DNA from 2 places in the Cytobacillus sp. IB215665 genome. Region 2 is predicted to be linked to the other one. Evidence: a T-box and tRNA genes for the amino acid it is inferred to sense, from the RefSeq annotation. Region 2 holds a T-box; the other holds one or more tRNA genes.
The links. The T-box of region 2 lies ahead of ileS (isoleucine--tRNA ligase). A T-box ahead of a tRNA ligase gene usually reads a tRNA of that ligase, here a tRNA-Ile.
Positions count from the first base shown of each region.

Region 1 (3,437 bases), on a different contig from region 2:
ATATTGCAGGAATTGTATGGTCAAGGTCTGTTGGATTTAAACGCTGCATTGCCTGTTTTATTTGGTGATAATCTTGGTACAACGATCACTGCGATATTAGCTTCAATTGGAGCATCAGTTGCAGCTAGACGAGCTGCTTTAACACATGTGCTATTTAACTTGGTTGGAGCAACCATATTTCTAATTGGGTTGAAGCTCTATACACAATTGGTTATTATGCTACAAGAGGCATTTAATTTAAATCCAGAAATGACGATTGCATTCGCGCATGGAGCCTTTAATATAACGAATACGTTGATTCAATTACCGTTTATAGGTGTATTGGCATATATTGTAACAAAACTTATACCTGGTAATGATTCGGTAGTGGAATATAAAGCTAAGCATTTGGATCCTAACTTTATTGAGCAATCACCATCTATTGCATTAGGTCAAGCTAAAGAAGAAGTTGTTAGAATGGGTGAGTTTGCTACTCTAGGTTTAGAAGAGTCACATAAATATTTAAACAGCAATTTGCAGAAACATGCTGATCTATCTATGCAACTAGAGAGTGCCATCAATAATTTAGACCGGAAAATTACTGATTATTTAGTGTTACTCTCTTCAGCTTCATTGTCACAAAATGAATCAGAAGAGCACTCAGTGTTAATGGATACCGTACGAGATATTGAACGTATAGGTGATCATTTTGAAAATATTGTGGAGTTGGTTGACTATCAGCTATCAAATAAAGTGAAGATGACTGATTTAGCAAAAGCTGATTTAAAAGAAATGTTTGAATTAACCATTTCCACTGTGAAAGAAGCAATTCAATCTCTTGAAGAAAACGATAAAGATTTAGCAAGAGAAGTTGTGAAGAAAGAAGACAAGATTGATAAGATGGAACGAACATTGCGTAAAAAGCATATTTTACGATTAAATGAAGGCAAATGCACTGGACAAGCTGGTATTGTATTTGTAGACATCGTAAGTAATTTAGAACGTATAGGTGATCACGCTGTTAATATCGCTGAAGCGGTATTAGGAGAGTAAAAATAAGCATACAATCACAAAAGAGGTACGTTAGAAATCGAAATTAGATTTTTAACATACCTCTTTGTTTTACGCTATTTTCCATTTAATTGTTCTCGTGATAAGAAATATGCAAACAGTAAACTATAACCTAGGTATCTAGTCTCCTGAATAGCTGTAACAAACAAATATAAGTTCGTTTTTCTGTTGTAGATTCGTAAATTGTTCCGTTCTTGAGATTTAAGCAAGTATACATCTCCGTTCGTGGCATCTTGCTGATTTTATACCGTCCATATTTAGTAAAAATAGCAACAAAGTTTATGAACAGAGCCTTGTAAGTTAATTGACTAACATAAACGAACGATGCTAGTATGAAATTGCTATTAACAAGTATCAGGGGGCTTGGTGATGGAGTTATTAATTTGGATAATAGTGATTTGCTGTTTTATCGTTTCTTTTGTTGGTTTAATATATCCGATTATTCCAAGTGTACTTTTTATCGTAGCTGGTTTTTTAATTTATGGGTTTCTAATTAGCTTTGAGCAATTTTCAATGTTATTTTGGATGATCCAAGGAACGTTTGTTTTGTTATTATTTGGTGCTGATTATGCAGCAAATCTAATCGGTGTCAAAAAGCTAGGTGGAAGCCAAGCAGCTGTATGGGGCAGTACAATTGGCTTGTTAGTAGGACCTTTTGTAATACCAGTAGCTGGGATCATTCTCGGACCATTTCTAGGTGCTGTTGTAGCTGAGTTAGTTGTTCACAAGAAAAATGTTAAAGAGGCGACAAAAATTGGCTTAGGGTCATTATTTGGATTTTTAAGCGGTGTAGTGGCAAAAGGGTTCATCCAATTAATTATGATTACATATTTTTTATTTACTGCTTTGTAAAGAAAGATTTACAATGTTAGTATGGTAATATGGAGCTTTTGACATGGACCCTTAGCTCAGTTGGTTAGAGCTGACGGCTCATAACCGTCCGGTCGCAGGTTCGAGTCCTGCAGGGTCCATCTAAGCAAGCCTTTCATTAATATATTGAAGGCTTTTTTTGTTTGATTGAATGAGAAGAGTCAAAAATACATATAGTAAATTAGGGTTTGTTACAAGCAAATTAATTGAAATATTGTGGAAAATTTGCTAATCTATAAGCAACGAACTTAAGAAACATTCATGTTTAGTAATTATGAAAATGAATGTTGCCCAGTTCACATTTAGTGTTCAAAAGTCTATGATTGAACACTATTCATTACATAATTTGAGGAGGAATTATTATGGCATTTGAATTACCAAAATTACCTTATGAATATGATGCATTAGCACCTCACATTGACAAAGAAACGATGACAATTCATCACACAAAACATCACAATGCTTATGTAACAAATCTTAATGCTGCATTAGAAGGAAATGAAGAGCTTCTAAGCAAAAGCATTGAAGATCTAATGGGTAACTTAGACGCTGTTCCTGAAGCTGCTCGTACTGCAGTACGTAACAACGGTGGAGGTCATGCGAACCATAGCTTATTCTGGACGATTTTATCACCAAATGGTGGGGGCGCACCAACTGGTGAGCTTGCAGATGAGATAAACAATAAGTTCGGAAGCTTTGACAGCTTCAAAGAAGCGTTTGCAAAAGCTGGAGCTACTCGATTTGGTTCAGGTTGGGCATGGTTAGTTGTTAACAACGGTGAGCTAGAAGTGACGAGCACACCAAACCAAGATACACCACTTATGGATGGGAATACGCCAATTCTTGGATTAGATGTATGGGAGCATGCCTATTACTTAAACTATCAAAACCGTCGCCCAGATTACATTTCAGCTTTTTGGAATGTTGTAAATTGGGATGAAGTAGCAAAGCTTTATTCAGCTGCGAAATAAATAGTAAACACTCAAACAACAGAGGATACAATCTCTGTTGTTTTTTTGTTATAAAGTTTTATTTATGCTGTTTTTCGGCATAATTTATTGTCTTTCGTAATAAAAGCAACAGAGTTTACGAAAAAAGCTATTCTAATGTTGTTTAATAAAACCAATTTATGTTACGTTTATTTCCCAACCTATTAATAGTTGTGTTCATGTTTATGTTAAACCATAATTTATACAGCAACAGTCTTTGCCTGCTTCATATATGTCATTTTAAAAAGCCTATTTCTATATACATAACTAAATCGCCTAATTGGAAAACTACTTTGTAGATAAAGAAGGGGAGTTTTTCAATGTCGGCTTTACGCAAGATAATTGGTGATGTGGATGTTAATAAGGATTTACTATTATTATTAATAATTGGAGGGCTGTATGCATTAAGTATTGCTTTATCAAATACATTCGTAAATGTGTATTTATGGAAGCAATCAGGTCAATTTAAAGATTTAGGGATTTACAACTTATCAATTGTTATTATGCAACCATTAACATTTATAGTGG
Region 1 is NZ_JAXBME010000002.1:310,846-314,282, forward strand. It holds gene SLH52_RS03485 (Na/Pi cotransporter family protein) at 1-1,032, shown strand, start outside; gene SLH52_RS03490 (DUF456 domain-containing protein) at 1,420-1,902, shown strand; tRNA gene SLH52_RS03495 (tRNA-Ile) at 1,948-2,021, shown strand; gene sodA (superoxide dismutase SodA) at 2,283-2,891, shown strand; gene SLH52_RS03505 (MFS transporter) at 3,230-3,437, shown strand, end outside.
Region 1: it has a tRNA-Ile gene. The T-box ahead of ileS (isoleucine--tRNA ligase) is inferred to sense a tRNA for this amino acid. The anticodon was not compared.

Region 2 (3,437 bases):
TCTAAATAGGTTCGATACATGATCAATCGTTTCATCTGTAATAATAGGCTCTCCATTCTCCCCGTAGAACACAGGAATAGGTACACCCCAGGCACGTTGTCTAGAAATACACCAATCCCCACGATCTCTCACCATGTTATGCAAGCGGGTTTCGCCCCATTCCGGCACCCATTTTGTTTCTTTTACTGAGTTAAGTAAATCTTCTCGTATTTTATCTATTGAAGCAAACCATTGTGCTGTTGCTCTAAATATTGTAGGCTTTTTTGTTCTCCAGTCATGTGGATATGAATGAGTGATAAAGGTAAGTTTGAGTAAAGCTCCAACTTCCTCTAATTTCTCAGTAATTGGCTTATTCGCTTGATCATAGAACAACCCTTCAAAGCCTGGTGCCTCAGTAGTCATATAACCCATTTCATTTACAGGGCAAAGTACGTCTAAACCGTATTTTTTTCCTACGATAAAGTCATCTTCCCCATGACCAGGTGCAGTATGAACACATCCAGTACCTGCATCTGTCGTTACATGATCTCCTAACATGACAAGACTATCACGCTCATAAAACGGATGTGCAGCAACGACATTCTCTAAAAGATGTCCTTTTATGGATTTTACTGTTGTCGTATTCTCCCAGCCAATTTCATTTTGTACAACTTCTAGTAAATCAGTTGCAATAACATATTTTTGTCCATCTGCTTGAACAATACTATAATCAAGATCAGGATGAACTGTAATTCCAAGATTTGCAGGAAGTGTCCAAGGTGTCGTTGTCCAAATAATTATTTTTTCATCCCCTTGGAGTACCCCTTTCCCATCTTTCACTTCAAATGCTACATAAATAGAAGGTGATCTTTTATCTTTATATTCAATCTCAGCTTCTGCAAGAGCTGATTCACTTGATGGTGACCAATTGACAGGCTTTAAGCCTTTATATATTAGACCCTTTTTAGCCATTTCGCCAAATACTTTAATTTGTTGTGCTTCATAAGCAGGCTCTAATGTAATATACGGATTTTCCCAATCTCCACGAACACCTAAGCGTTTAAATTGCTCGCGTTGATTATTGATTTGTTTATACGCATATTCTTCACAGAGCTTACGAAATTCAGCAACACTCATTTCCTTACGTTTTATTTTTTTATTTTTTGTTAGTGCTGTTTCTATAGGTAAACCATGAGTATCCCAACCTGGCACATATGGCGCATTATAACCGCTCATGGATTTATAGCGTACGATAAAATCTTTTAATATTTTGTTTAAAGCATGCCCCATATGAATATCACCATTTGCATATGGAGGGCCGTCATGTAATACAAATAATGGTCTATCTTTTGTTCGTTCTTGAACCATTTCATATATATGTTGCTCGTCCCATTGCTGTTGCATTTGTGGCTCTCGATTCGGAAGATTTCCACGCATTGGAAAGCTTGTTTTCGGCATAAGTAAGGTATCTTTATACTCCATTATCCATTCCTCCAAAACTAACATAAAATAATTATTAAAAAGCTGTTTTCCATATGTAACTGTTTTTCGCTATAAAAGCATACAACTAGCATTCGTGGTGAAACCTTGTCTTCTTTAGTATGCACAATACGTTACATAGATGGCTTTTTTATAAGAAGCTGTTTCCACATTAATTGTTGCTTTTCGTAATAAGAGCTATACATGAATATAACTAACGTTATGGATACCTTTTCTTTTCTTTTCTTCAAACAATAAAAATCATATCATCCACATTAGTTAATCAAATTTAAGTAACAAAAAGCAACAAAGTGTACGAAAAAAGCCTTATCATAACACCAAGTAGCGATAAGAACCTAAAAAAAGACCTTCTCATCCCTAAATAGGGACGAGAAGGTCTCCCGCGGTACCACCCTTGTAGACTGTTACTTGTTATAATACAAAAAACAATTAGTCCGCTTTCTATTCGTAACGTGAATAAACGCCATTGCTTACTTTATAATTTCAGCTAGGAACTCAAGGGTGATGTTCATTCCTTTTGTTTATATCGAGCTTCCACCGTCCTCGATTCGCTTTTTATAATAAACTCGTTAAAGAATTACTGTCCCTATCATCGTCTACATTTAAAGTTATGACACATATTTAGAAATTATATGCTATCGTGCTTCAGTTAGTCAAGTCTAGTTTTCCTATTTCACAACTGATTGTGGATCTTCTTCATACTCCATTAAACTATCCCAATCGTTATGTTGAAGCATATCAAGTTGAGCTTCTATAAGCATTTTAAAACGATTTCTAAATACTTTTGATTGCTTCTTCAATTCCTCTATTTCCAAGGTAATCTTACGAGATTTAGAAAGTGATTCATTAATTATTCTGTCAGCATTCTTTTCAGCTTCTTTAATAATTAACTTTGCTTCCTTTTCAGCATTTCTTTTAACTTCCTCTGCTGTCTCTTGAGCAATAACGATTGATTTATTGAGTGTTTCTTCAATACTTGTAAAATGGTTTATTCTCTCAGTTAAATCTGTAACCTTGTCTTCTAACTCTTTTTTTTGTCTAATTACAATTTCATAATCTTTAATAACCTGATCTAAAAATTCATTTACTTCATCTTCATCATAACCTCGGAATCCTTTACTAAATTCCTTATTATGAATATCTAATGGTGTTAAAGGCACATGTGCCACCTCCACAAAATCGTATGTATGTTTTATGACGAAAAACTTTTGTTATACACTACGTAAATGTTTTTTTAAGTTATTCGACATATTATTAATAATTCCTGCTCTTATCCCAATTTATTTTTGTATTCCCACGACAATTCGCCATTTTTCTTTTTTTGTCTTACCTTCTATTGACAAAAGTTTCCCTCTACCAACTCCACGTACAGAGATGATATCCCCTTCTTTACATTCAAATGAAGTTTGCTCGATCGTTTTCCAATTCATGCGAACAAGTCCATTTTTAATAAGCTGTTGAGCTCTTTGTCTAGAAATTGAGAATATTGTTGCTATCATAATATCTAGACGAAGTGAGGATGCAGTCGTTACATTTTCTCTCCACAATTCCTTACGGTTTACTATGCTTGATAAATTAATCCTTTTAACTGAGACTTTACTCTTACCAACTGATTGGAGATTCACTTGTATATAGTTTTCGACCTCTTCTGCGACGACGAATTGAACAATACGATCCTGTATAATTACATCACCAAATTTAGCTCTTCTCATCCCTAGCCCCATTAACGAACCTAACATTTGCGGATGTTCAATCGTTACAAATTTTTCAGGGTATCCAAGTTCAAAAACAGCAAGCTTGAAGTCATCATCACTAGGAACATAATAATCAGGATAGATAAGCGCCCTCTTTCTTTCGGTCCACTCAGCACCACCAAATAATTCCACGTGAACATCTTGATTCTCGCCTACAATAGATTTAGTTATTTCTTGTTCTCTAGGGTCTAAAAAATCAGTAAG
Region 2 is NZ_JAXBME010000004.1:220,027-223,463, reverse strand. It holds gene ileS (isoleucine--tRNA ligase) at 1-1,461, opposite strand, end outside; T-box leader at 1,840-2,081, opposite strand; gene SLH52_RS07385 (DivIVA domain-containing protein) at 2,148-2,639, opposite strand; gene SLH52_RS07380 (RNA-binding protein) at 2,760-3,437, opposite strand, start outside.